DNA from 4 places in the Streptomyces sp. NPDC032745 genome. Region 2 is predicted to be linked to each of the others. Evidence: riboswitches for the same ligand, from Rfam matches in the RefSeq annotation. Region 2 holds a riboswitch; each other region holds the start of a gene.
What was found. A riboswitch is a leader RNA that binds a small molecule or an ion and turns the genes downstream of it on or off. The one in region 2 is predicted to bind cobalamin.
Positions count from the first base shown of each region.

Region 1: it holds a riboswitch for cobalamin, as region 2 does, so the genes downstream of both, metE (5-methyltetrahydropteroyltriglutamate--homocysteine S-methyltransferase) here and ACZ5WG_RS23990 (prenyltransferase/squalene oxidase repeat-containing protein) in region 2, are expected to answer to the same signal.
Region 3: it holds a riboswitch for cobalamin, as region 2 does, so the genes downstream of both, cobN (cobaltochelatase subunit CobN) here and ACZ5WG_RS23990 (prenyltransferase/squalene oxidase repeat-containing protein) in region 2, are expected to answer to the same signal.
Region 4: it holds a riboswitch for cobalamin, as region 2 does, so the genes downstream of both, ACZ5WG_RS27450 (cobalamin biosynthesis protein) here and ACZ5WG_RS23990 (prenyltransferase/squalene oxidase repeat-containing protein) in region 2, are expected to answer to the same signal.

Region 1 is NZ_JBVING010000023.1:57,348-64,428, forward strand. It holds gene metE (5-methyltetrahydropteroyltriglutamate--homocysteine S-methyltransferase) at 1-1,312, opposite strand, end outside; cobalamin riboswitch at 1,502-1,731, opposite strand; gene ACZ5WG_RS38210 (HAD family acid phosphatase) at 1,876-2,547, opposite strand; gene ACZ5WG_RS38215 (3-hydroxybutyrate dehydrogenase) at 2,663-3,421, opposite strand; gene ACZ5WG_RS38220 (CE1 family esterase) at 3,534-4,562, opposite strand; gene ACZ5WG_RS38225 (LysR family transcriptional regulator) at 4,648-5,616, shown strand; gene ACZ5WG_RS38230 (serine hydrolase) at 5,613-6,485, shown strand; gene ACZ5WG_RS38235 (sensor histidine kinase) at 6,620-7,081, shown strand, end outside.
Region 2 is NZ_JBVING010000009.1:175,514-182,594, reverse strand. It holds gene aceA (isocitrate lyase) at 1-53, shown strand, start outside; gene aceB (malate synthase A) at 165-1,763, shown strand; gene ACZ5WG_RS24000 (3-hydroxybutyryl-CoA dehydrogenase) at 1,787-2,653, shown strand; gene ACZ5WG_RS23995 (DUF4430 domain-containing protein) at 3,094-3,582, shown strand; gene ACZ5WG_RS23990 (prenyltransferase/squalene oxidase repeat-containing protein) at 4,105-5,517, opposite strand; cobalamin riboswitch at 5,615-5,748, opposite strand; gene ACZ5WG_RS23985 (prenyltransferase/squalene oxidase repeat-containing protein) at 6,107-7,081, shown strand, end outside.
Region 3 is NZ_JBVING010000019.1:46,540-53,620, forward strand. It holds gene cobN (cobaltochelatase subunit CobN) at 1-2,567, opposite strand, end outside; cobalamin riboswitch at 2,601-2,739, opposite strand; gene cobG (precorrin-3B synthase) at 2,933-4,318, shown strand; gene ACZ5WG_RS35690 (precorrin-8X methylmutase) at 4,315-4,962, shown strand; gene ACZ5WG_RS35695 (precorrin-2 C(20)-methyltransferase) at 4,959-6,476, shown strand; gene ACZ5WG_RS35700 (hypothetical protein) at 6,543-7,081, opposite strand, start outside.
Region 4 is NZ_JBVING010000011.1:232,921-240,001, reverse strand. It holds gene ACZ5WG_RS27465 (alpha/beta hydrolase family protein) at 1-231, opposite strand, end outside; gene ACZ5WG_RS27460 (inorganic phosphate transporter) at 585-1,865, shown strand; gene ACZ5WG_RS27455 (hypothetical protein) at 1,894-2,115, shown strand; cobalamin riboswitch at 2,230-2,380, shown strand; gene ACZ5WG_RS27450 (cobalamin biosynthesis protein) at 2,420-3,379, shown strand; gene ACZ5WG_RS27445 (cobyric acid synthase) at 3,391-4,896, shown strand; gene ACZ5WG_RS27440 (putative cobaltochelatase) at 5,033-7,081, shown strand, end outside.

The DNA of each region.
Region 1 (7,081 bases), on a different contig from region 2:
GGCCCAGGAGGGCGCGCTGGGCGGCGGCGCGTTCGGCGTACGGCTGGGCACGTCGGGCATCGGCTTCGCCGATCGCCGCGGTACGGGCGCGTACCGCGGGGTCGCGGGTGAGCGGGGAGTTCGTACGGGAGGCCAGGTCGGCGCGGTTGGCGGCGAGTTCGGCCGTGATCGCGGCGGGTCCCTGGCCGAGACCGCGGGCGAGGGTGGCGATCTCGGCGGTCTTCTGCCGGGCGAAGGCCAGCCAGCGGCGGATCTGCAGGTCGATGTCACGCTCGACGCCGGCGTCCAGCGGGACGTGCAGCAGCGAGCAGGACGCCGCGACGTCGACCCGGCCGGCGAGGCCGAGCAGGGTGCCCAGGGTGGTCAGCGACTTCTGGAGGTCGTTGATCCAGATGTTGCGGCCGTCGACCACGCCGGCGACGAGGCGCTTGCCCGGCAGCCCGCCCACCGCGGCGAGGTCCGCCAGGTTCGCGGCTGCGGCTCCGGTGAAGTCGAGCGCGAGGCCTTCGACGGGGGCCTTGGCGAGGACGGGCAGGGCCTCGCCCAGCCGGTCGAAGTACGAGGCGACGAGCAGCTTCGGGCGCTGCGTCAGGGCGCCGAGCTCCCGGTAGGTGCGGGTGGCGACGTTCAGTTCGGCGGGGGTGCGGTCCTGGACCAGGGCGGGCTCGTCGAGCTGCACCCACTCGGCGCCGGCCGCGCGCAGCTCGGCCAGCACCTGGGCGTACACGGGCAGCAGCCGGTCCAGCAGGGTGAGCGGCACGAAGTCGTCCGCGACGCCGGGGGCGGGCTTGGCCAGCAGCAGGTAGGTGACCGGTCCCAGCAGGACGGGCCGGGCGCGGTGCCCGAGCGCAAGGGCCTCGCGCAGTTCCGCCACCTGCTTGGCGGGGTCGGCGGTGAAGACGGTGTCCGGCCCCAACTCCGGGACGAGGAAGTGGTAGTTGGTGTCGAACCACTTGGTCATCTCCAGCGGAGCCACGTCCTGCGTGCCGCGGGCCATCGCGAAGTACCCGTCCAGAGGGTCGGCCTCGACGGCGGCGCGGTGGCGGGCGGGGACGGCGCCGACCATGACACTGGTGTCCAGTACGTGGTCGTAGAACGAGAAGTCGCCGGTCGGGACCTCGTGGATACCGGCATCGGACAGCTGCCGCCAGGCGCTCCGGCGCAGTTCGCGGGCGGTTTCCCGGAGGGCGTCGGCGCCGACGCGGCCGTTCCAGTAGCCCTCGACGGCCTTCTTCAGTTCCCGGTTCGGCCCCTGGCGGGGATATCCGTACACGGTGGCCCGTACGGCCGTGGCAGCGGACTCGGTTGTCACGTGACTCTCCTTCGCGAGCATGCGTGTGCGCGTCTTGCGACGGATCCCGGGAACGGAACCGGGGCGAAGGGGTGACGAACCGGACGGACTGCCGTTGTCGCCGCGTACACCGAGGTACGCGCGGTCAGTATCCGCCTGCTGTGCACGCCGACCCGCCCACGAGGTCACCGGGATCACCGCACGCGAACGGTCGCGTGCGGGCAACGGGCAGGTCTTCGGACTCGCGGGCACGTCTCGTCGTACGGAACGCCGTACGAGACTCCTACTGGCCGTCGCTTCCCAGACCCGGCCGGGCCCAGTGCGTATGACGGCGGTCGTTCCCGCTCACCGCTGCGGGGCAGTCCCGGATTCCCACCGGGTTCCCTCTTGCGACGCATCCCGCCTGGCTGACGGGGCGAACCAGCTGCGGAGTCAGCCTAAGGGCAGCCGCAGGGCGGCGGACAGGTGTGATCACCATGCGGACATCCGAATGAGACGCCCCGCCGCTGCGATGCGCCGCTGCCGGCCGCCTCCGTACGCAGGCGGCCGGCAGCGGGGGCTGCGGCGGCGGGGCCGAAAGGCGACTAGGAGAGCTTGCCGTCGTAGTCCGGGAGCTTGAAGGTGCGCTCTGCGTGGCCGCCGACCAGATCGCTGTTGTTGTTGCCGATGTTGGCGATGATCGTGTAGCCGCGGGCCTCGATCTCGGCGCGCTTGGCCGTCTTGTAGGCGCTCACCTCGCCGAAGAGGTCGGGCAGGTCCCGGACGTAAAGGTCCGAGACGGGGTAGCCGACCGCCTTGAGGTTGTGCTCGGTGAGGGAGTGGATGATCCCCGGGCGGGCGGTGACGAAGATGATGGCGACACCGTGCTCGTCGGCGTACCGGGTCAGCTCTCGGACCTCGGAGATCGCCGGGGTCGGGAAGGTCCAGAACCAGTGGAAGTCCGTCTCCAGCGAGGAGTTGTCGATGTCGAGGACGATCGCGGGCTTCTCGCCGGCGGGGGACTGGGCGATGCGCTGCTCGACGTACGGGCGGGCCGTGGCCATGACGGCGGCGACGTCGCGCTTCCACTTGCCGTAATCGATTCCGCGGATGAGCGCGTTGCCGCCGGGCGCGGAGGCCGTCGCCGCGGCCGGGGCCGGGACGGGGGCCGGGGCGGCCTGGGCGGAGGCGGCGGGGGCCAGCATCAGGACGGCGGTGGCTGCGGCCGTGCCGGTGGCGGTTCCGAGCGTGCGGATGCGGGCGCGGGTGCTGCGCATGTGGGGGCGCTCCTCATGGGCTTCATTGGCTGAAATGACATGTACGGGGCCAGAATCCGCATGGTGCTCCTCCTTGTCTACTGACCGGTAGTTAATTTTTGGTGGACGTCCCGCTTCACGTCGCGGTCCAGCCTCCGTCGAGGGCGAGGGAGGTTCCGGTGAGGTAGCCGGAATGGGGCCCGCAGAGCCACAGCGCGGCCGCGGCGACCTCCTCGGGCTCGATCAGCCGCTTGAGCGCGGACCGGGTGAGCAGCACCTCGGACAGCACGTCGCCGGGGCCGATGCCGTGCGCGGCGGCCTGCTGCTCGATCTGGGCCTCGACCAGGGGTGTGCGCACGTAGCCGGGGCTGATGCAGTTGCTGGTCACGCCGTACGGGGCGCTCTCGAGCGCGGTGACCTTGTTGAGCCCCTCCAGGCCGTGCTTGGCGGCGACGTAGGCGGACTTGTAGGCGCTGGCGCGCAGCCCGTGGACGCTGGAGATGTTGACCACGCGGCCCCAGCCGGCCGCGTACATGTGCGGCAGCACGTGGCGTAGCAGCAGGAACGGCGCGGTGACCATCACCGCCTGGATCCGGGCGAAGCGCTCGGCCGGGAAGTCCGTGATGGGGGCGACGTGTTGCAGACCGGCGCTGTTGACCAGGATGTCCACGGCGGTGGGGAGCCCCTCGACCGCGGCCGGGTCGGTGAGGTCGACCACGTGCGCCTGCCCGTCGACCAGTGCGGCGACGCTCCGTGCCGACTCCTCGCCGATGTCGACCACGTGCACGGTGGCGCCCGCCTCGGCCAGGGCGATCGCGCAGGCCCGGCCGATGCCGCTGCCGCCGCCGGTCACCAGCGCGACGCGCTCCCGCAGGAAAGGAAGTTGGCTCGTCATGGCTGAACAGTAGGGAGGGAGGGCGGCCGCGCCCATGGCGGCGCACGCCACACTCCGAAACCCGGGTGTGGTGCACGCCGCCATGCGCGCTGCCCTGGGGCGACGGCTGACGTCAACGCCGTTGCGCGGAAAGGAAGTCGAGCAGGGTGCTGCTCGCATCCAGTGCGGAGCTGACGGGGCCGAAGCCCGCGGGCGGCGCAACGGCCGAGCCGGGCCAGGTGTGGCCCGCACCGTCCATGACGAGCAGCCGTACGGCTGCCCCGGCGGGGCCGGGCTGCCAGGTGAGGGAGTCGTAGCCGGGCTTGACCTCCTCGGCCGGACCGCCCGCCCCGCCCGCGGTGGCGAACGCCTCCGCGCTCGCCCGGGCGGACATGGTCGCCGTGATGGGTTCTTCCCCGGGGCCGGCCGGCCCGGGACTGGGCAGGCCGGCCAGGGGCCGTACGGGGTCCTCGGCCCCGTAGACGATCAGCACGGGGACCGGCCCGGTGGGCTTCACGGCGGCGGTCCCGGTGGGGAGTTCACCGGAGACCGAGGCCGCGCCCGCGACCAGGTCCGGGCGCTGCGCGGCCATCCGCAGGGCCATGGACCCGCCGTTGGAGAACCCGGCGACGTAGACCCGGTGCGGGTCGGCCCGGCCGGTGCGCACGAGCTCGGCGATCAGGGCTTCGGTGAACCGGACATCGGTGTCCGGATCCGGCCGCTGCCCGGTGGGAGCGGTGCCGGCGCCCCAGGCCTTGCCCAGGGCCTCGGGGTACACGAGGAGCATGCCGCGGGCCTCGGCGGCCCGGTCCAGGCCGCTCTGTTTCCGCAGGTGCTCGGCGTCGGCGCCGCGCCCGTGGAAGGCGATGAGGAGCGGCCGGGGTCCGCCGCCGCCCGTGGCGGGGCGGTGCAGCAGGTACTCCCGGGTGCCGCCGTCGACGGTCAGCCGCTCCCGGCTGTCGACGGCGGGGGCGGACGAGGGGGCGGACGCGTTCATGCTCGCGGTCGGCCCGGCCGCCGCGGGCGGCCGCGAATCCGCCGCGCAGCCGGTGAGCGCGGCGGCCAGTGCAAGGCCGAGGGCCAGGGCGGCGGTGCGCGCGGTGCGCCGCGGGCGGTGGGGGGACGGCAACGAGGCCGAGAGGTTCCGGTAGGTCGAGGACATGCCGTGAGCACAACACCGACGCCCGGTCTCCGTCCAAGATTCCTATCGATCTCAGATCGATCAATCTCCGATATCGTTGCTGGCCGTGGACCTGATCCGGCATCTGCAGTGCTTCGTGGCTGTTGCAGAAGAAAGACATTTCGGCCGTGCTGCCGTGCTGCTCGGCATGGCCCAGCCACCCCTGTCCCAGCGCATCCAGCGCCTGGAGCGCGAGCTCGGCGTCCGGCTCTTCGAACGCACGAGCCGCCAGGTGACGATCACCGCGGCCGGCACGATGCTGCTGGCGGAGGCCCGCTTGCTGCTCGCCCGTGCGGACGCCCTCGCGGTCACCGCCCGCCGCATCCGCGACGGCGAGAGCGGACTCCTGCGCGCCGCGCTGCCGCCCGACCTCGCCGGCGAGGCCATCGCCGCGATCCTGGCCGCGTTCCGGCAGCACCACCCCGGCGTGGAGCTGGAGCTGCACGAACTGTCCACCGCCGAGCAGCTGGACCGGTTCGCCTCCCGTGAGCTGGACGTCGGGCTCGTCCGGCACCCCTGCGACCTCGCCGGGCTGGAGATCGGACCGGTCCTGCGCCGCGAACTCGGCGTGCTGCTGCCCCGCGAGGCGCCGGCCGCCGCGCTGGACGAGGTACCCCTCGCCGCCCTCACCGGATACGGCCTGGTCCTCTTCCCGCGCGCCGAGGCCCCAGCCCTGCACGCCGACGTACTGAACACCTGCGCCCGGGGCGGCTACACCCCCGCCGCCGTCCGGCAGGGCCGCGGCCCCGGCTTCGTCCGCGGCCTCGTCCTCTCCGCGAACGCCGTGGCCTTCGCCCCGCGCGACACCGGGCCGGCCGATGCCGCGGTCCCGCACGACGACATCGTCTGGCGGCCCCTCGCCGGCTCCCCGCTGGCCTGGCGCCACAGCGTCGCCTGGCCGCAGGGCCGCGGCGACGCCGCCGTCGGCGCCTTCACCGAAGCGACCACGCGTGCCCTGTGGAACACTGCGGCGGTGACCGCCGACGTCCCCGCACGGCCGCTCCACCTGCGCCCGGCAGCGGAGTACTGGCTGTGAACCACGCCCTCCACCGCATTCGCGCAGCCTTCGCCGAAGCCGGCGTCACCGGCCGGCTGCACGCCGTCGACATCGATTCCGGTACGGAGCTCGACGCCGGCGCGGACCAGCCGGTCGTCACCGCCAGCGTGCACAAGCTCTGCCTGCTCGTCGCCCTCCACCAGCATGCCGCGGCCGGCCGGGTGGACCTCGGCGAACAGATCGAGTGCCCGCCGGGCGACCGCACCGCCGGCCCCACCGGGCTGGCCGCGATGCTGGATCCCGTACGCATGTCCCTGCGCGACGCCGCGTACCTGATGACGGCCGTCAGCGACAACGCCGCCGCGGACCTGCTCCTCGCGCGCATAGGCATCGACGCGGTCAACGAGGCCACGGCCCGGCTCGGCCTCACCCGTACCCTCGCCGTCCACACCTTCCGCTCGCTCTTCGCCACCGTCCGGGAGGACGCGGGGCCCGCCGGCGCCCAGGCCCTCGCCGATCCGCGCGTCATCGCCCGGCTCCGCGCCCTCGACCCGGCCCACAGCAACCGCAGCACGCCCCGCGACATGACCCGGCTGCTCGGCGCCGTCTGGCGCGACGAGGCCTGCATCCCCGAACACGGCGCCGCGGTCCGCCGACTGCTCGGACTCCAGGTGTGGCCCCACCGGATGGCCGCCGGATTCCCCTTCGACGACGTCCACGTGGCCGGGAAGACCGGCAGCCTGCCGACCGTACGCAACGAGGTCGGCGTCATCGAGTACCCCGACGGCGGCCGCTACGCAGTCGCCGTCTTCACCCGGGCCGCCAACCCCGCAGCCACCCTCCCCGCGGCCGACGCGGTGATCGGCACCACCGCCCGCATCGCCGTGGACGCCCTGCGCGCGAGCTGAGCGGCCCCGGGGAAGCGGGGCGGCGCCGGACCGCCGGGCCCGGCCGCACGAGGCGCACGTACTCCACCGGGAGTACGCCCGATCGGCCCGCCCGGCTGACGACGACGCCGGCTGCGGCGGTCTAGCGTGGCCGCATGGCGGAGCGGCGGCGGGAGTACTGGGCGGAGCGCACGGGCGCCGGGCGGCTGCCCTGGCGGTCCTCGCTCCTCGTGGCCGTGTTCGCGCAGGCGGCCACCGGGTGGGTCCACCACCTCCAGCCCGAGCGGGAGCCGGTCGGCGCGCTCGGACGGCTCCTGCTCCTCCTCGGGCCGGCCCTGCTGCTCCTGCGGCACCGGTATCCGGTGCCCGTCGTCTACGGCGTCTGCGCGGTCACGCTGGCCTACCTCGCCGGCGGATACCCGTACGGCCCCGTCTTCCTCAGCGTCGCCCTGGCCTGCTTCGCCGCCGTCGTCGCCGGACACCGCTACGCCGCCTGGGGCGCGGTGGGAGCGCTGTGGGCCGGCCATCTGCTCATCGGGCACTGGCTGTACCGCTGGCTGCCCCCGCCCGGCGACGGCCCGGCGCCATGGGGGACGGAGGGCGGCGTCACCGCCTGG
Region 2 (7,081 bases):
CCTCCTCCACCACCGCTCTCGCCGGCTCCACCGAGGAAGAGCAGTTCCACTAGGAACCGCCTTCCCCCCATCCGGCCACGCCCAGCCGCCGACCGTCGTCGCCCGAAGGCGCCCGAGGTTTCTCCCTCGGGCGCCGGCCGCCCACCCCCGAGGAGCAGAACCGCATGTCATCCACGTCCCTGACCGCCGGTGTCCGAGTCCTCGGCACACCGGGTGAGCGCCACGACGAGATCCTCACCCCGGCGGCGCTCGGCTTCATCGCCCGCCTCGACGCGGCCTTCGCAGGGCGGCGCCTGGAGATCCTCAAGGAGCGCCGCCGCCGTTCCGGCAACCTGGCCTCGGGGACACCCCTGGACTTCTCCCGCGCCACCTCCGCGGTCCGCGCCAACCCAGACTGGCGGGTCGCGCCGCCCGCGCCCGGACTGACCGACCGCCGGGTGGAGATCACCGGGCCGCCGGACCGCCGGATGGCCGTCAACGCCCTCAACTCCGGGGCCAAGGTCTGGATGGCCGACTTCGAGGACGCCACCGCCCCCACCTGGGGCAACGTCATCGGCGGCCAGCTGACCCTCATCGACGCCATCGACCGGCGCATCGACTTCACCACGCCCGAGGGCAAGGAGTACCGCCTCGGTACGGATCTCGCCACGATCATGGTCCGCCCGCGCGGCTGGCACCTCCTCGAGGAACACCTGGAGATCGACGGCCGGCCCGTCCCCGCCTCGCTCGTCGACTTCGGCCTGTACTTCTTCCACTGCGCGCAGCGGCAGATCGACGCCGGCCACGGCCCGTACTTCTACCTGCCCAAGCTGGAGAACCGGTACGAGGCCCGCCTGTGGAACGACGTCTTCGTGCTGGCCCAAGACCTGCTGGGGATCCCCCGGGGCACGGTCCGCGCCACCGTCCTGATCGAGACGATCACCGCCGCGTTCGAGATGGAGGAGATCCTCTACGAGCTGCGCGAGCACAGCGCCGGGTTGAACGCGGGCCGCTGGGACTACCTGTTCAGCCTGATCAAGACCTTCGGCCATCGCACGGACTTCCAGCTCCCGGACCGTGCTGCCGTCACCATGACCGCCCCGTTCATGCGTGCCTACACCGAACTCCTCGTCCGGACCTGTCACAAGCGCGGCGCCCACGCCATCGGCGGGATGGCCGCCCATGTCCCCAGCAAGGACCCGGCCGCGAACGAAGCAGCGCTGGCGAAGGTCCGCCTCTACAAGGAGCGGGAGGCCGAGGACGGCTTCGACGGCTCCTGGGTCGCCCACCCCGGGCTCGTCCCCGTCTGCCGCGAGGTCTTCGACGGCGTCCTCGGGAACCGGCCCCACCAGCTGGAGCGCACACGCCAGGACGTCGAGATCACGGCTGCCGATCTGCTCTCGGTACGCCGGATCGCCGCACCCCCCACCCCCGAGGGCATTCGCTCGAACATCGCCGTGGCCCTGCGCTACTTCGACGCATGGCTGCGCGGCCACGGCGCCGTCGCCCTCTACGGGCTGATGGAGGACGCGGCCACGGCCGAGATCGCCCGCGTCCAGATCTGGCAGTGGCTCCGCCACGACCGGGTGGAACGCGCCGCCGTCCTCGACCTCCTCGACGCCGAATGCGCCGCCCTGGAGGCGGAGGATCCGCAGGCGCTGGCCCTCGAAGCACGCGAGGTCTTCGTGGACGGAGCCCTTTCGGGGCGGCTCCCGGCGTTCTTCACCCCGGATGCATACTCCCGCCACCTCGTTCGTCGCGCCCCTGCACAGGTGACAGCGTGAACGCCCCGATTCAGCCTCACGGCGTGCGCCGCATCCAACGGGTCGGAATCGTCGGCGGAGGCCAGATGGGCGCCGGCATCGCCGAGGTCTGCGCCCGGGCCGGACTCGACACCGTCGTCGCCGAGGCCGATGCAGCCGCCGCCCTGGCAGCCCGCGAGCGGATCGCCGTATCCCTCGAACGTGCCGTCCAGCGCGGGAAGCTCGACCGGATCTCGGCGGAGGACGCCCTGGCTCGGCTCCTTTTCAGGGGTGACCTGGAGGACCTCGCCGACCGCCAGCTGGTCATCGAGGCGGTCACCGAGAACGCCGCCGCCAAGACCGAGATCTTCACCGCCCTGGACAAGATCGTGGAGGACCCGGAGGCGATCCTCGCCACCAACACCTCCGCCATCCCCGTCATGCGGCTCGGTATGGCCACCCGCCGCGCCGACCACGTACTCGGCCTGCACTTCTTCAACCCCGTACCCGTCCTGCCGCTGGTCGAGATCGTGTCCTCCCTGCACACCGCGCCACGTGTGGCCGACACCGTCGAGACCTTCGTCCGCGACACCCTCGGCAAGACCGCCGTCCGTTCCCAGGACCGGGCCGGCTTCGTCGTCAACGCCCTGCTGATTCCCTACCTGCTCTCGGCCGTCCGCATGGCCGAGTCCGGGTTCGCGACCGCGCAGGACGTGGACGCGGGCATGGAGCTGGGCTGCGCCCATCCCATGGGCCCGCTCAGGCTCGCCGACCTCATCGGCCTGGACACGGTCGCCGCGATCGCCGAAGCGCTCTACGACGAGTTCAAGGAACCCCTGTATGCCCCGCCGCCGCTGCTCCAGCGGATGGTTCAGGCAGGGCTGCTCGGCCGCAAGACCGGCCGCGGGTTCCACACGTACGGCCGGGACTGAGAAGTCCCGGTTCGCCGCCCGGGTTCTGAGGGTGCCCGGCAGCTGAGGAGCGACGAGGCGTGGCGAGTGGTGTCGTCACGCCCCGTCCCGCTGCCCTTCTTCAAGGGTTTCCTTCCGGCACCCGCCCGCCACCCCGTACGATGCGTTCTGCTCCGGCCCGCACGGCGGGGGCTCACAACCGAATGCACGTACGACTGGGGGAAGCCGGTGGGATTCCGGCGCTGACCTGCAACCGTGAACGGGGCTGACCGCACCGTGAGTCGGAGTACCCGGGGTGCGATGCGTACTGCTTCTCACTGTCATGGTCTGCAGCGCGAAGCCCCCAGCCCCGGTCGGCACCCCTTGCCCGCTTCCCCCAGGGAGGCGGGCAAGGGGTCGGCACGTGGGTCGGAGGGATCGCGGGCGCAGACCCGTCGTCCCTCTGAGGAAGAAGGCACTCCATGCGCCGGATACTCGCCCGCCGCTCCATGATCACCACCGTCGCTCTCGGCCTCGCGCTCGCCACCGCTCCGGCCGTGGCCGAGGCCGCCCCCAAGCCGAACACGAACGCGGCCGTCAAGGTCAACCTCACCGTCCAGGGCCCCAACGGGCTTCTGTTCAAGGGAAAGATCAAGACCAAGGGCCACGACGTCACCACCGCCACCGGCGGCACCCACAAGTGCGACGGCACCAACGGCGGCGCCAACCCGTCCAAGGTCCCCACCCCGACCGCGGCGCTCGACGATGCGGCCCGCCTGAACTACTTCGGCTGGGACGGCACCTGGTACGCGTCCTTCGACGACTACTCCGTCGACACCATCAAGAACGTCAGCGGCGGCGGCTCCGCCTACTGGAGCATCTCCGTCAACGGCACCCCCACCCCCGTCGGCGGCTGCCAGTTCAAGATCAACGCGGGCGACCAGGTCGCTTTCACCTGGACGTCGTTCTAGTCCACCTCGACGGACGTACGCCCGGCATCCACGGTGTATGCACTCCTCCGGACCTTCTAACGGCTGCGCTGACGTCCGCCAGAAGCACGGGAGGGTGCACCCGTCTGCTTTCCGATCACTCGGTGGGCCTGCTCCACTGCGGCTTCCAAGCCGCTGAGCAGGCCCTTGGCCGTCTGGGGAACAGTCGTGGGAGTGTCCGTCGGAACCTTGCCCGTCCGGATCAAGGAACACATCGCCTCCGCCGCCCGGGTCAAGGAGGCGAGCGCTTCGCGGGTCATGCGCAACCGGACCACGTGAGAACCGAACTGACGTCGCGATGCCGCGAGGCTCTCGTACTCCTGGGCTGTCAAGGCGAGCAGCTGCACCCCGTCGACGACCACATGGCGTGGCACTATCTTCGTCATCCTGACCTTCCCGGCGCCATGGGTAAACAGCCCTCTTTCACGCACTCTTCCTATCAATCGAGACACAGCGGTGAGGGTTGGGGCCCAGAGGCCCGCAACCCTCACCGGCATCGGATGGTCAGGCGCCCCAGCGCAGCGCGATGGTGTCGCCCACGTTGATGGCCTTCTCCCGGAGCGCACCGGCGAAGGAGGAGCCGTCGACGCTGACCTTCCAAGTGTTCGAGCCGCTGTTGGCCTTGCCGTTGACACTGGTAATGGTCCCTGTGCCGGAGGACGGGGTCACGGCTGTGACGCAGCCCGAGGGCGTGGCCGCGCTGGTCGCGGCGGCCAGAACATCACCGAGGGTGGTGGTCGTACCCGTCGGAGTGAAGGCCACAGAGCAGACCTTCAGGTTTCCGGTGCCGTCGTCGACCGTCAGTGCCAACTTGGTGGCCGTCCCGGAGGTGAAGGTCGACTGGGCGACCCACTGCGGGGCGCCCGGGGTGACCGGGACCGGCGGGGCGGTGGTGAAACCGCCGCCCGCGACCGCGCGCAGCGCGTCGATCGACGAGTAGGCCGAGGGGGTGGTGTCGGAGGGCTTGTACTTGAAGCCGCCGGCGGGGTTGTACTGGTTGGCGATGAGGAAGTCGATCGGGGTCTTGCCGCTGCCGGTGAGGAAGTCGCCGGTCTGCGGGTTGAATCCGCAGGCGTTGAGGCCCGCGACGCCCCAGCCGTTGGAGCTGGTGTTGACCCCGTACAGGGAGTTGAACGCGCCGGTGCCCGAGACGAGGGTGCTCTTGAGGAAGTTCTTCGCCTGGACGACGTCCGTGTCGGTGTTCGGGACCCCTGAGACGCACAGCGCGGCCATGGCGGCGCCCGTCATGTCGACGTCGCTCGCGGAGTTCAGGACGGTGGAGTTGCCCTCGGCCTTGCTGAAGGTCCAGCCGCCGTCCACGTGCTGGTTGGCGCGGATGCGGGTGACCATGGAGTCGGTCAGCGCCTGCGGGACACGGTTGGCGCCACCCTGGGTCTTGGCGCCGCCCAGCGAAAGGGCCGCGAAAACGGTGCCGTTGAAGTTCCCCGACGGGCCGAAGTAGCCCGCCTCGGCCGTCTGCCAGTAGGAGTAGATGTTCGCGATGAGGTTGCGGGAGGCGGAGACGCGGGCCGGGTCGATGCCCGCGGCGTAGGCGTTCAGGGTGCCGCGCTCGTAGTCGGTGACGACCGGGGAGGCCTGGGGCCAGGCCGCCGTCGACAGCAGGTTGCGGTAGACGGTCCGGGCGTTCTTGGTCGTGTCGCCGCCGGGGTAGACGTCGACGACGGCCGTGCCGGCAGCTGCGAAGGTGCTGAAGGCCCACTCGTTGGACAGCCCGGAGCCGGCATACGAACCATCCGCGGCCTGAAGGGACTTGAGATACGCCACACCGTTGGTCTTGGACGTGGCGATCTGCGCGGGCGACGAGGTGGCGAAGGCCGGCAGTGCGGTGAGGACGAGGGCGCCGAGCGCTGCGGGCACCGCGAGCGTGAGGCGGCGGGGGGTACGGGTACGGGACATGGCCTGCTCCTGGAATGAGGGACGCCGGCCTGACCGAGGCTCGTGCGGGCGGGCAGCCCGGAGCGCGGTGGCGGCCGTCCGAACGCGTGGTACGGCTTGTGAATTGCCTCGCCGCACGGGCATTCGGGCTCGGGAGCGGCCCCCTGCCGTCCCACACCGCTGCGCGTCAGCCCCGGATTCGCACCAGGTTCCCCCATGTGGCAGCCCAGGACGCTACCCGAGCGATCAAAGGTCCGCCAGCCGCCGACGCGGCCGGCGGTCGTGCGGGACTGGAGCCAGTGCCGCGTGAGACGCAGGCCACCTTGACGCTGTCTTTATCCACGTGTTCCACTCCGACTGATAAGCACTCAGCTCCAGGGGAAGCCGGTCGAAATCCGGCGCTGACCCGCAACCGTAGGCCCGGGACCGCCCGGGCGAGTCGGAATGCCTGGAGCCAGGTTTTGCAGCGAGAAGCGCCGTCGCGGACTACGGCGTGGTTCGAACGGCTCTCCCGTCACCTCACGCCTTCGAGAGCCCTTTTGCCACGCACAGGTCCGCCCGGCCGACACGAGGGGCCGTGGTGGGGACCGCAGAGCAATCACAGCAACGCATGCGCAGCAAGGGACTGCTGTCGCTCATATCGGCGGCACTCCTGACGTTCGCCGCGAGTGTGGCCTTCGTGGGTGGAGTCGCCCCCGCCTCGGCCGATCCGATCGAGCAGTGCACCGCCACCACGGGCGCCATCGTCGCGGTCGACTTCGGTCCGTTCGGCGGGAAGGTCGAGCGCGGCTGCGACACCACGCCCACCACCGGTTACGAACTGCTGCACACCGGCGGCTTCACCACGGAGGGCACCGTCCACGACGGTGACGGGTTCATCTGCCGCATCGGCAAGGGCACCGGGACGCAGTACCCCACGCCGGAGAAGGAGGAGTGCGTCCTCACCCCGCAGGCCACGGCCTACTGGTCGTACTGGATCGCCTCCCCCGGTCAGAAGAACTGGACCTACAGCCCGCTCGGCGCGATGGCGCGTACGCCGAAGGCCGGCGACGTCGACGCCTGGGTGTTCGGCGGCACGGACGTCGGCGGCACCTCCGGCAAGCCCTCGTTCTCCCCCGACGACGTGCGGGCCGGAGGCGGGACCACGCCCGACCCGACCGTTCCCACGGCTCCGCCCACCGTGCCGGCAGGCAAGGTCGACGCGCCCGCCGCGATCCGCTGGATCACCGGGAAGCTCACGGACGGAGAGCGCGTCGTCGACGACGGGGCGACCGCCCCGAACCACTTCCTCACCACCGAGGCGGTCTTCGCCCTGGTGTCCGCCGACCCGAAGAGTCCGGCGGCGAAGAAGGCGGCCGACTTCCTGGCCACGCCCGCGCAGACCGACGCGTACGCCTACCCGGCCGGCAAGGACGGCATCCCGGACGCCACCGCAGCCGCCCGACTCGCGCTCGTCGCCGAGTCCACGGGCAAGGACCCGCACGCCTTCGGCGGGCACGACCTGCTCGGCGATCTCTTGAAGTACGTCTGCCCCCGGGACGCGGGCGACGGCGACCCGGTCGACGGCTGCCTCACCAAGGGCGAC
Region 3 (7,081 bases), on a different contig from region 2:
GACAGGCCGACGGAGGCAGGCCATTCGCCGTTGTCCGTGCGGTAGCGGGTCAGCAGCGAGTCGGCCAGGGCCTGGCCGGTCTCCCACGCGAGGCGGGAGGGGACGGCCTTCGGGTCCACGGAGTAGAAGTTGCGGCCGGTCGGCAGGACGTTGACCAGGCCGCGCAGCGGGGAGCCGGAGGGGCCGGCCGGGACGAAGGAGCCGTCCAGGGCGCTCACCACGTGGGCGATCTCGTCGGTCGTGCCGGCCAGCCGCGGGACGACCTCCCGGGCCGCGAAGTCCAGTACGGCCGCCACGTCCGGCGAGTGCGCCGAGTATTCGGCCGCGACCGAAGCCACCGCAGCCGGGGCCCAATCCGCGTCCTCCATCGCCTGCACCAGCGCGCGGGCCGCCTCCTCCGCCTCGTCGGCGGTCGTACGGGTGGCTGCGGACTCGTCCAGGCCGAGCGCCTCGCGCAGGCCGGGCAGGGCCGTGGTGCCGCCCCAGATCTGACGGGCGCGCAGGATCGCGAGGACCAGGTTGACCCGGGCCTCGCCGGTCGGGGCGCCGCCCAGGACGTGCAGGCCGTCGCGGATCTGGGCGTCCTTGACCTCGCACAGCCAGCCGTCGACGTGCAGCAGGAAGTCGTCGAAGCCCTCGTCGTCCGGGCGCTCCTCCAGACCCAGGTCGTGGTGGAGCTTCGCGGCCTGGATCAGGGTCCAGATCTGGGCGCGGATGGCCGGCAGCTTGGCCGGGTCCATCGCGGAGATCTGCGCGTACTCGTCCAGGTGCTGCTCCAGGCGCGCGATGTCGCCGTACGACTCCGCGCGCGCCATCGGCGGCACCAGGTGGTCGACCAGGGTGGCGTGCACGCGGCGCTTGGCCTGGGTGCCCTCGCCCGGGTCGTTCACCAGGAAGGGGTAGATGAGAGGCAGGTCGCCGAGCGCGGCGTCGGGTGCGCAGGCCGCCGACAGGCCGGCGTTCTTGCCCGGCAGCCACTCCAGGTTGCCGTGCTTGCCGAGGTGGATCATCGCGTCGGCGCCGAAACCGCCGTCCTCGGCGCGGGCCTGGATCCACCGGTACGCGGCCAGGTAGTGGTGCGAGGGCGGCAGGTCCGGGTCGTGGTAGATCGCGATCGGGTTCTCGCCGAAGCCGCGCGGCGGCTGGATCAGGATGAGCAGGTTGCCGCGGCGCAGCGCCGCGAGGACGATGTCGCCCTCCGGGTTGGCCGAGCGGTCCACGAACATGTTGCCCGGGGCCTCGCCCCAGTGCTCCTCGACGCTTTCGCGCAGCTCGGCGGGGAGCTCGGCGAACCACCGCTTGTAGTCGGCGGCCGGGATCCGGACCGGGTTGCGGGCCAGCTGCTCCTCGGTCAGCCAGTCCTGGTCGTGGCCGCCGGCCTCGATCAGGGCGCGGATCAGCTCGTCGCCGTCGCCGGAGACCAGGCCCGGGACCTCCTCGACGGGGCCGAAGTCGTAGCCGCCCGCGATGAGGGTGCGCAGCAGCTCCACGGCGCTGGCCGGGGTGTCGAGGCCGACCGCGTTGCCGATGCGGGAGTGCTTGGTGGGGTACGCGGAGAGGACGAGCGCGATCCTCTTGTCGCGGCGCTCGATGTGCCGCAGGCGGGCGTGGCGGACGGCGATGCCGGCGACGCGGGCGGCGCGCTCGGGGTCGGCCACGTACGCGGGCAGGCCGTCCTCGTCGAGCTCCTTGAAGGAGAACGGGACGGTGATCAGGCGGCCGTCGAACTCGGGCACGGCGACCTGCGTCGCGGCGTCGAGGGGGGACAGGCCCTCGTCGTTCTCCTCCCAGGCGCTGCGCGAGCCGGTCAGGCACAGGGCCTGCAGGATCGGGACGCCGAGCGCGGCCAGCGCGCCCGCGTCCCACGACTCGTCGTCGCCGCCCGCCGAAGCGGTGGCGGGCTTGGTGCCGCCGGCCGCGAGGACGGTGGTGACGACCGCGTCCGCCGACTCCAGCGCGGCGATCAGGTCCGGCTCCGGGGTGCGCAGGGAGGACACGTACAGGGGGAGCGCCTGGGCGTCCTGGGCCTCGATCGCATCGCACAGGGCGTGCACGAAGGCGGTGTTGCCGCTCATCTGGTGGGCGCGGTAGTACAGCACGGCGATCCGCGGACCCCCGGTGGTCCCCGGTGTGCGCTCCAGCGGGCCCCAGGTCGGTGCGGCGGCGGGCGGCTCGAAGCCGTGGCCGGTGAGCAGCACGGTGTCGGAGAGGAACCGGGCCAGCTGGTCCAGGTTGGCGGGGCCGCCGTGGGCGAGGTAGCCGTGTGCCTCGGCCGCGATGCCGATCGGGACCGTGGAGGCCTCCATCAGCTGGGCGTCCGGGGCCTGTTCGCCGGTGAGGACGACCACCGGGCGGGTCTGGTCCGGCGCCAGCAGCAGGTCGAGGCCGTCCTGCCAGGCGCGCAGACCGCCGAGGAGGCGTACGACGACCAGGTCGACGCCGTCGAGCAGCCCGGGCAGGTCGTCGAGGGGAAGGCGGGAGGGATTCGCGAACCGGTACGGCACGGGGCCGTCCGCGGCGCGGGCGCTGAGCAGATCGGTGTCGGACGTCGACAGCAGCAGGATCATGCGGCGGCAGGCCTTCCTCGGGGTTTCCGCGCCCCGGGCAGTGAGGACAGCGGGAGTTCCTGACTCACCCGGCGGATTGCTCTGCAGGGTTCACAGTGGCGGGACCGCGCCGGATTCGCACCGGGCTTCCTCCCAGCGGGCCATGTGGCTCCGCCGCTGGTCATCTTAGGTGGCGATCTCCCCGACCGGGAGTGGGGGTGGCCCGCGCCCGGGCGCCCGACCGGCGGACCCGCCCCCGCCGGCGACCCGCCGCGCGCCCCCGCTCCGCGGAGCGCCGAGCCCGCCCGCGCGGCATCACTGCGCCGAGGGGGCGGGTGGTGACGGCCACAGGTCGGGGCGGGGGAATCGTGGGTATGCTCGCCGCCATGCCGCCCCAGCCCCCTTCCGCCGCATCGCGGGACGAACCCGTCATACGCGACCGCGGTGACGCATGTCCCGGTGCGCTGCGGCTGCATGCTGCGGACGACGGGTTCCTGGCCCGGGTCCGGGTACCCGGCGGGATGCTCGACGCGGACGCGGCCGCACTGCTGGCCGATGCCGCGGACCGGCTCGGCGACGGGCACATCGACCTCACCTCCCGCGGCAATGCGCAGCTGCGCGGACTCGGGGCGAGCTGCGGCGGCGAACTGCAGGCCGTGCTCGTCCGCGCCGGCCTGCTGCCCGCGCCCACCCACGAGCGGGTCCGCAACATCGTCGCCTCGCCGCTCACCGGCCTCGACCGGCGCGGACTGCCCGACGTGGCGCCCTGGGTCGCGGAGCTGGACCGGCTGCTGTGCGCGAGTGCGCCCGCTGCCGGGCTGTCCGGCCGCTTCCTGTTCGCCCTCGACGACGGCCGCGGCGACGCTCGCTCGCTGGCCGCGGACGTGACCGTGCTGGCACGGGGCGCCGACCGGGCACTGGTGCTGCTGGGCGACACACCGGCCGAACGCACCGCCGACGCCCCGGACGCCGGATCCGACCCCGCTGGGCAGCGCCCCGCACGGGCGGTGCTCGTCGCCTCGGCCGACGCGCCGCGGGCCGCGCTGACCGCCGCCCTGTATTTCCTGGACGCGGCGCGCGCAGCCGGCACCCGGGCCTGGCGGATCGCCGAACTGCCCGCCGAACACGCCTTGGCCGCAGCCGGGTTGACGGACCGGCTGGCGGCCGTCGGCATCGCCGCCGAGGCCGGGGCGCTGCCCGCACCGGCCGCGGCCGGCACCGCGTCCCCGTACGGGCGGGCGCCCGAGCCGGGGACCGTCACCGGACCCGACGGGACCGTCGCGCTCAGCGTGCTCGCACCGCTGGGACGCCTGACCACCGCGCAGTGGCGCCTGCTGGCCGGCCTCACGGGCCGCATCCGGCTGACCCCCTGGCGCGGCGTCGTCGTCCCCGGCCTGCCCGCCCACACCGCAGCGCAAGAGCTGGCCGCCCTCGCCGAGGCCGGGCTGGTCACCGCCCCCGACGACCCCTGGCGGTCCGTCACCGCCTGTACCGGGCGCCCCGGTTGCGCGAAATCCCTCGCGGACGTACGCGCCGACGCGCGCGCCGCCGTCACCCGGGCGACCGGCCCCCTGCCCGTGCACTGGTCCGGGTGCGAACGCCGGTGCGGGCACCCCCGCGGCACCGCGTGGGTGGACCTGGTCGCCACCCCCTCCGGGTACGACCTCTCCGTGGCCGGGCGCACCCCGCGCCGCGGCCTGAAGACCTCCGAACTTCCCGCGGCCCTCGCGGACGCACGCCGCACCACCTCCCACGACGCAGCGAAGAAATGAGCGAGTACACAGTGTTCGAGTACGAGAAGGACGGCGCGGCGATCTACCGCCAGTCCTTTGCCACGATCCGCGCCGAGGCGGACCTCTCCGGGCTGCCCGCCTCCGTCGCCCAGGTCGCGGTACGCATGATTCACGCCTGCGGAATGACCGACCTGCCCCAGGACCTCGGCTACACCCCCGACGTCGTGCTGCGCGCGCGTGCCGCCCTGACCGCCGGCGCGCCGATCCTCTGCGACGTGCAGATGGTCGCCAGCGGGGTCACCCGCAAGCGGCTGCCCGCCGACAACGAGGTGATCTGCACCCTCTCCGACCCGGCCGTGCCCGCCCTCGCCGCGAAGATGGGCACCACGCGCAGCGCCGCCGCCCTCGAAGTCTGGCGCGACCGCGGCCTGCTGGAGGGCTCCGTGATCGCCGTCGGCAACGCGCCGACCGCGCTGTTCCGGCTGCTCGAGATGATCGAGGAGGGCGCCGCGCGCCCCGCCGCCGTCATCGGCGTCCCGGTCGGCTTCATCGGCGCCGCCGAGTCCAAGGACGCGCTCGCCGCCCACGCCTCCGGCCTCGACCACCTGATCGTGCGCGGCCGGCGCGGCGGCAGCGCCATCGCGGCCGCCGCCGTCAACGCGATCGCGAGCGAGGAAGAATGAGCAGCGCAGCCAGCACCGCAGCCCGCACCGGAAAGCTGTACGGCGTCGGGCTCGGCCCCGGCGACCCCTCCCTGATGACCCTCCGGGCCGTCCAGGTCATCGCCGAGGCGGATGTCGTCGCGTACCACAGCGCCCGCCACGGCCGCTCGATCGCCCGCTCGATCGCCGCCGGGCACCTGCGCGCGGACCACGTCGAGGAGCCGCTGGTCTACCCGGTCACCACCGAGACCACCGAGCACCCCGGCGGCTACCAGGGGGCGATGGAGGAGTTCTACGAGGAGTCCGCCGCCCGGCTGGCCGCGCACCTGGAGGCCGGCCGGACCGTCGCCGTGCTCGCCGAGGGAGATCCGCTCTTCTACGGCTCGTACATGCACATGCACAAGCGGCTCGCCGACCGGTACGAGGCCGAGGTGATCCCCGGGGTGACCTCGGTGAGCGCCGCCGCCGCCCGGCTCGGCACCCCGCTCGTCGAGGGCGAGGAGGTGCTGACGATCCTGCCCGGCACCCTGCCGGAGGAGGAGCTCACCGCCCGCCTCGCCGCCACGGATTCCGCGGTCGTGATGAAGCTCGGCCGTACCTTCCCGGCCGTGCGCCGGGCCATGGAGGGAAGCGGGCGGCTGGCGGAGGCGCGGTACGTCGAGCGCGCCACCATGGCGGGCGAACGGACCGGCGTCCTCGCCGACACCGACCCCGACAGCGTCCCGTACTTCGCCGTCGCCGTCGTGCCGAGCCGCATCGGCAACCCGGGCAGCGTGCCGTCCGGGCCCGGCGAGGTCGCCGTCGTCGGCACCGGACCGGCCGGGCCGCTCTGGCTCACCCCCGAGACCCGGCGGGCGCTGGCCGACGCCGAGGTGCTCGTCGGGTACACCACGTACCTGGACCGCGTACCCGTCAAGCCGGGGCAGATCCGGCACGGCTCCGACAACAAGGTCGAGTCGGAGCGCGCCGAGTTCGCGCTCGACCTCGCCCGCCGCGGCAAGCGGGTCGTGGTGGTCTCCGGCGGCGACCCGGGCGTCTTCGCCATGGCCACCGCCGTCCTGGAGGTCGCGGGGCAGCCGGAGTACAAGGACGTGCCCGTACGGGTCCTGCCGGGGGTGACCGCCGCCAACGCGGCAGCCGCCGCGGCCGGGGCCCCGCTCGGCCACGACTACGCCACCATCTCCCTGTCGGACCGGCTCAAGCCGTGGGAGGTCATCGCGGAGCGGCTGCGCGCCGCCGCCGCGGCGGACCTGGTGCTGGCCCTGTACAACCCGGGCTCGCGCAGCCGGACCTGGCAGGTCGCCCAGGCCAAGGAGCTGCTGCTGGAGCTGCGTTCGCCGCAGACGCCGGTCGTGGTCGCCCGCGACGTGGGCGGCCCGGAGCAGTCGGTCCGCATCCTCGCGCTCGGTGAACTGGAGCCGTCCGAGGTGGACATGCGCACGATCCTGCTGATCGGGTCCTCGCAGACCCAGGTCACGGAGCGGCCGGACGGCTCCCGCGTGACGTGGACCCCGCGCCGCTACCCGGAGGCCTGACCCGCAGCACGGGCGGCCGCCCGCCCCGCCGCGGGCGCGGCGGCCGGCCGTCCTGCGGCGGGGCGCTCAGCACTGCCAGAGGAACGCCGCCCGGCCGCAGGGCTCGCAGGCATGCGCATAGGCGCTGCCGGAGCCGAAGTTGGGGGCGGTGAGAGGGTCCGGACCCTCCTCCAGCCGCGCGGCGAACTCCATCGGGCCGCCACAGCCCGGGCAGTCGGGCGTCTCGTCGCCCTGAAGCCAGTCGGGGGTGCCGCCGAGCTGTCCGAGGACGTGGTTCCTCGGGCGCCCGCTCTGCTCGGACCAGGCCTTCGAGGCGAGCCGGTACTCCGGCTCGGACACCGTGACGCGCTCGACGGTACGGACCGCCCCGAGCTGGCGGACGTCCTCCTCCTCGTCCTCCTCCTCGTCCTGGGCGGTGGGGAGTGCGGGCAGTGGCAGCGGCACCAGCCCGGCCGCGGGGAAGAGGTAGGCCCTGTTGCCGCCGGCCGTCGCGCTCCAGTCGTGGCACATGCCCGGGTCGTTCGCGCACATGAAGACGGCGAGGACCCCGCGCCCGCCGTCGAGGACCACCTGTGCGATGAACCGGAGCGGCCCGGAGCAGGCCG
Region 4 (7,081 bases), on a different contig from region 2:
GGGGGCGGTGAGTCCGTACGTACCGGGGCGCAGCGAGGCCAGCGAGCGGGTCAGCACGATCCGCCCGGAGCCGGCGGAGTGGACGCTGAGCCGCGGCTCGCCGGGCAGGGGGCGGCCGGGCTCGTGCCGCAGGGCGGCGTCGGCGGCGTACCGGCCGGCCGCGACCGCGGCTGCGCCGGCACCGACGAGGGAGGTGGCGACGACCGCGGCCGTCGCTGTGGCGGTACGCACGGCTCCAGTGTCGGCGCGCGAGCCCGGGCGGGCCACCTGAGCGGAACGCTCCGCATACCGCCGGGCGGGGCCGGGAAGGGATCGTTCAGCGGCGCGGCGGGCCGGCCGGAGGAGTGATCTAGGTCTCTTCCAGGACCCCTCGAGGGCGGGTCCAGGGGCCTCTGATCGTCCGCGGATCCTTTCGTTCACCCCGCTTTGACGTGCATTAATCGCGGTATCAGCGGCAAAATCAGGACGAAGGTCCCGATGGCACGACGGGCCAGTACACCGCTCCGCCCGCGTCAGTTCATCTTCCGTTCACTCAGGTTGCCTACGGTCGCCGAGCCACTGACGTCAAACAGAAGCCTGGGTAAATGGAGCACATAACGCTTCTCCTCGGGATCGTGATCATCACCGCTCTCGTGTTCGACTTCACGAACGGTTTCCACGACACGGCCAACGCGATGGCCACCACCATCTCGACCGGCGCCCTCAAGCCCAAGACGGCGGTGGCCATGTCCGCCGTGCTCAACCTCGTCGGCGCTTTCATGTCCGTGGAGGTCGCCAAGACGATCTCCAAGGGCCTGGTCAACGAGGAGGGCATCCAGCCAGAAGTGATCTTCGCCGCCCTGGTCGGCGCGATCCTCTGGAATCTCGTCACCTGGCTGGTCGGACTCCCCTCCAGCTCCTCCCACGCACTGATGGGCGGCCTGGTCGGCGCGGCCGTCGCCTCCGCCGGCCTCGGCGCCGTCAACGGCGGCACGCTCGTCAGCAAGGTGCTGCTCCCCGCGGTCGCCGCGCCGATCGTGGCCGGTGTGGCCTCGATGCTGGCCGCCAAGGTCACGTACAAGCTCGGCGGCAAGGTCGGCGGCAAGACCGCCACCAAGGGCTACCGCGCCGGGCAGATCGCCTCGGCCGGTCTCGTCTCCCTCGCGCACGGCACCAACGACGCGCAGAAGACGATGGGCATCATCACCCTGGCGCTCATCGCCGGCGGCGCCCTGGACTCCGGCGCCAACCCGCCGGTCTGGGTCATCGTCTCCGCCGGCATGGCCATCGCCCTGGGCACCTCCCTGGGCGGCTGGCGCATCATCCGCACCATGGGCAGCGGCCTGACCGACCTCCAGCCGCAGCAGGGCTTCGCCGCCCAGACCTCGGCCGCGAGCGTCATCCTGGCCTCCTCCACCCTCGGCTTCTCCCTCTCCACCACCCACGCGTGCTCCGGCGCCGTCATGGGTGCGGGTCTGGGCCGCAAGGGCGGCGTGGTCCGCTGGTCCACCGCCACCCGCATGTTCATCGCGTGGGGCCTGACCCTGCCGGCCGCGGCCGTCGTCGCCTCCGGTGCCGAGCTGGTCATGCGCACCGGTGACGTCGGCGTCGCCGCCGTCGCGCTCTTCCTGGTCGCCTCCTGCGTCGCCATCTGGGTCATCTCCCGCCGCCAGGTCGTCGACCACAGCAACGTCAACGACGCACAGCCGGCCGCGGCCGAGGAGCCGGGTGTCGTGACCACGGCCATGGCCGCCGTCGCCGTCCCGCCGACCGTGGCCGCCGAGGCCGCCGCCGGTACGACCGCCGCGGTCACGGACGACGCGCTGAAGGCCACCATCCCGGCGGCCGCCCCGACCACGCCGGCGGCCCCCGCCGCCGCGGTCTGACCCCGAGAACGACAGAGGAATCCGCAGTATGAAGATCGACTGGGCAGCACTCGGCTCCGTCTTCGGGGTCAGCCTCTCCGCCACCGTCGCGCTCGTGGCCCTGTTCACCCTGGGCCTGGTGGGCCTCTCCAAGCACGAGACCGCCACCGAGCAGGGCGGCACCGCCACCCTGGCCCGCAGCGGCGCGTACGCCTGCTTCGCGCTCGTCGCGGCGGCCGTGGCGTACGGCATCTACCTGATCGTCAGCTGACCGATTCGGGCACGGCGCACGAAAGCTCCCTCCGGGCTTCCCGGGGGGAGCTTTCCCGTACCTGCGGCCCGGGGTGGTGACCCGCCCCGCCGCAGGTCAACGGCGAGTTGACGGGCCTTCGCGGTGCGTGGTGGACTGCCCGAGCCAATACGGCGGCATGGAGAGGAAGTCCGGTGCGAATCCGGCGCGGTCCCGCCACTGTCACCGGGGAGCACGCGGCACGTGCGCCCCGGGAGCCAGGAACTCCCACCGCCGGACACGTCGAACCAGGGCGCGGACCCTGAGTGAGGACATACCTGCCACCATGCGTGCCGATCGCGTCTTCGCGTACGGCGCCACGGCGGGCCTGATCGGCGACCGGATCCTCGGTGATCCGCGCCGAGGGCACCCCGTGGCCGCCTTCGGACGAGCAGCCGCCGCCGTCGAAGGCGCCCTGTGGCGCGACGACCGCGCCCGGGGCCTCCTCCACACCCTCGTGTGCGCCGGGGGCGCGGCCGCCGTCGGCGCGCTGAGCGCCCGCGCCGTGCGCTCCCGGCCCGCGGCCGTCCGTATCGCCCTGACCGCAGCGGCCACCTGGGCCGTCGTCGGCGGAACCTCCCTGGGCCGTGAGGCCCGCGCCATCGGCGGCGCGCTCGCCGCCGGGGACGCCGAGGTGGCCCGGGAGCGGCTGCCGCACCTGTGCGGGCGCGACCCGCAGGCCCTGGACGAGCAGCAGATGGCCCGCGCCGTCGTGGAGTCGGTCGCCGAGAACACCTCCGACGCGGTGGTCGGGGCCCTGGTGTGGGGCGCCGCCGCCGGTGTCCCAGGGCTGCTGGCCTTCCGCGCCGTGAACACCCTGGACGCGATGGTGGGGCACAAGTCGCCGCGCTACCTGCGCTACGGCTGGGCCTCGGCCCGGCTCGACGACCTCGCGGGCTGGCCGGGCGCCCGGCTGACCGCCCTGGCCGCCGTACTGGCCGGACCCGACCGGCGGGGAGCCGTACGGGCCTGGCGTGCGGACGCCGCCAAGCACCCGAGCCCGAACGCCGGCCCGGTGGAGGCCTCGTTCGCCGGGGCGCTCGGCGTACGGCTGGGGGGCACCCTGGCGTACGCGGGGCGGGTCGAGCACCGGGCCGTGCTGAACGGCGGGGCGGGGCGGCCGGTGCAGGTCGCGGACATCGAACGGGCGGTGCGGCTGTCACGCCAGGTGACGTGGCTGGCGCTGGGGACGTGTGTGGCACTGCGCTGTGCGGTGTCACGTGTTGCTGGGAGGGGACGCCCGTGAGCGGCGGAAAGCTGGGCGGGGGACTCCTCGTCGCCGGTACGACATCGGACGCGGGCAAGAGCGTGGTCACGGCGGGCATCTGCCGCTGGCTGGCCCGGCAGGGCGTGAAGGTGGCGCCGTTCAAGGCGCAGAACATGTCGCTGAACTCGTTCGTGACGCGCGAGGGCGCCGAAATCGGGCGGGCGCAGGCGATGCAGGCGCAGGCGGCGTGCGTGGAGCCGACGGCGCTGATGAACCCGGTGCTGCTCAAGCCCGGCAGCGACCGCAGCAGCCAGGTGGTGCTGCTGGGCAAGCCGGTGGGCGAGATGAGCGCCCGGGGCTACCACGGGGGCAGGCAGGAGCAGCTTCTCGGGGTCGTCACGGACTGCCTGGAGCAGCTGCGGGGCACGTATGACGCCGTGATCTGCGAGGGGGCGGGCAGTCCGGCCGAGATCAACCTGCGCCGGACCGACATCGTGAACATGGGCATCGCGCGGGCCGCGCGGTTCCCGGTGGTCGTGGTCGGGGACATCGACCGGGGCGGGGTCTTCGCCTCGTTCTTCGGGACGACGGCGCTGCTGTCGCCGCAGGACCAGTCGCTGATCGCCGGATACATGGTGAACAAGTTCCGCGGCGACGTGTCGCTGCTGGAGCCGGGCATGGAGATGCTGCGTTCCCTGACCGGCCGGGCCACGTACGGGGTGCTGCCGTTCCAGCACGGTCTCGGCATCGACGAGGAGGACGGCCTGCGGGTCTCCCTGCGCGGGGCGGTCCGCGAGTCCGTGGTCGCGCCGCCGGTGGGCGAGGACGTGCTGCGGGTCGCGGTGTGCGCGGTGCCGCTGATGTCGAACTTCACGGACGTCGACGCGCTCGCGGCGGAGCCGGGGGTCGTGGTTCGGTTCGTGGACCGGGCCGAGGAACTGGCCGACGCGGACCTGGTGGTCGTACCCGGCACCCGGGGCACGGTGAAGGCCCTGGAGTGGCTGCGGGAACGCGGGCTCGCGGACGCGCTGCTGCGGCGGGCCGCCGAGGGGCGGCCGGTGCTGGGCATCTGCGGCGGCTTCCAGGTGCTCGGCGAGCACATCGAGGACGAGGTCGAGTCCAGGGCGGGCTCGGTGGACGGGCTCGGCCTGCTGCCCGTACGGATCCGCTTCGAGCGGGAGAAGACCCTGGCGCGGCCGCAGGGTGTAGCGCTGGGCGAGCCGGTGACGGGCTACGAGATCCACCACGGGGTGGCCGAGGTGCTCGGCGGCGAGGCCTTCCTGGACGGCTGCCGGGTCGGGTCGGTGTGGGGCACCCACTGGCACGGCTCGCTGGAGTCGGACGGCTTCCGCAGGGCGTTTCTCCGTGAGGTGGCCACGGCTTCGGGCCGCCGCTTCGTCCCGGCGCCGGACACGTCCTTCTCCTCCCTGCGGGAGGAGCAGCTGGACCTGCTGGGCGATCTGATCGCCGAGCACGCGGACACGGATGCCCTGCTGCGCCTGATCGAGGGCGGCGCCCCGCCGGGCCTCCCGTTCCTCCCCCCGGGCGCGCCGTGACGGCCCGCGCAGCGGCGACTCGCAGCCGGGCCGTGGACCATGCCCTGCACGCCCCTTGCCGGCCCGCCGCCGACGCACCACGCGCCCGCACCAGCCCGCGCACGCAGACCCGTACCCGCACAAAGAGAGGCACCGCATGAGCACGCCCTACCCGTTCACCGCAGTGGTCGGCCAGACCGACCTGCGGCTGGCGCTCCTGCTCAACGCCGTGAGCCCAGCGGTCGGCGGCGTGCTGGTCCGCGGCGAGAAGGGGACCGCCAAGTCCACCGCCGTCCGCGCGCTGTCCGCGCTGCTGCCGCAGGTGGACGTCGTTCCCGGCTGCCGGTTCTCCTGCGCTCCCGCCGCCCCCGACCCGGCCTGCCCCGACGGCCCGCACGGGCCCGGCCCGGGCCAGGACCGGCCCGCCCGCATGGTCGAGCTGCCCGTCGGCGCCTCCGAGGACCGCCTCGTCGGCGCCCTCGACATCGAGCGGGCCCTCGCCGAAGGCGTGAAGGCCTTCGAGCCCGGCCTGCTGGCCGACGCACACCGCGGCATCCTGTACGTCGACGAGGTCAACCTCCTCCACGACCACCTGATCGACCTGCTCCTCGACGCGGCCGCGATGGGCGCCTCGTACGTCGAGCGCGAGGGCGTCTCCGTACGCCACGCCGCCCGCTTCCTGCTCGTCGGCACCATGAACCCCGAGGAGGGCGAGCTCCGCCCGCAGCTCCTCGACCGGTTCGGGCTGACCGTTCAGGTGGCGGCCTCCCGCGAGCCCGCGCAGCGCGTCGAGGTGGTGCGCCGCCGGCTCGCGTACGAGGACGACCCGGCCGCCTTCGCGTCCCGCTGGTCCGGTGACGAGCAGGACATCCGCGCCCGCGTCGTGGCCGCCCGGGCCCTGCTCCCGAAGGTCCGCCTCGGCGACGCCTCACTGCTGCAGATCGCCGCGACCTGCGCCGGCTTCGAGGTCGACGGCATGCGCGCCGACATCGTGATGGCCCGTACGGCGACCGCGCTGGCCGCCTGGGCCGGGCGGACCGACGTACGCAAGGAGGACGTACGGCAGGCCGCGCTGCTGGCGCTCCCCCACCGCCGGCGCCGCAACCCCTTCGACGCACCCGGCCTCGACGAGGACAAGCTCGACGAGATCCTGGACCGGTTCCCCGACGAGGAGCCGGACGACGAGCCCGACCCGGAACCGGAGCCCGAGCCCGGGGGTCCGGACGACGGCGGTCCGCAGGACGGCGGCCCCGACGGCGGAGGCGGCGGGGTCCCCCCGCAGGGCGGACCGGACGCACCCGAGCCCGAGGCTCCCGAGACCTCCGAGGCTCAGGACGACCCGGCCCCGCCGGCCCCGGACGCCCCGGAGTCCCCGGAGCCGCAGCCCGCCTCCCGGGACGGCGCCGCACCGGAGCAGGCGGCCGTACGGGCCGCCGAGCCGTTCCGGACCAAGATGCTCAGCGTGCCGGGCCTCGGCGAGGGCGCGTCCGGGCGGCGTTCGCGCGCCCGCACCGCGCACGGCCGGACCACCGGCGCCCAGCGCCCCCGCGGCCACCTGACCAAGCTGCACCTCGCGGCGACCATCCAGGCCGCCGCCCCGCACCAGAAGGCGCGCGGGCGCAGCGGACGCGGGCTCGTCGTCCGCAAGGACGATCTGCGCCAGGCCACCCGGGAGGGCCGCGAGGGCAACCTGGTCCTCTTCGTCGTCGACGCCTCCGGCTCGATGGCCGCCCGGCAGCGCATGGGTGCGGTCAAGGGGGCGGTGCTCTCGCTGCTGCTGGACGCCTACCAGCGCCGGGACAAGGTCGGCCTGATCACCTTCCGCGGCGCCGCCGCCGAGCTGGCGCTGCCGCCCACCTCCTCGGTGGACGCGGCCGCGGCCCGGCTCGAGCAGCTGCCGACCGGCGGGCGCACCCCGCTCGCCGCGGGCCTGCTCAAGGCCCACGAGGTGCTGCGCATCGAACGGTTGCGGGACCCGAGCCGCCGTCCGCTGCTCGTGGTCGTCACAGACGGGCGGGCCACCTCGGCCGGTTCCGTCGGCGGGGACCCGCGCGAGCTCTCGGGCCGCAGCGCGCGGCTGCTCCAGGCCGAGGGCGTCGCCTCGGTGGTCGTGGACTGCGAGTCGGGGCCGGTCCGGCTGGGGCTGGCCGGTGTACTGGCCGCCGACCTCGGCGGGCCCGCCGTCACGCTCGACGGGCTGCGGGCC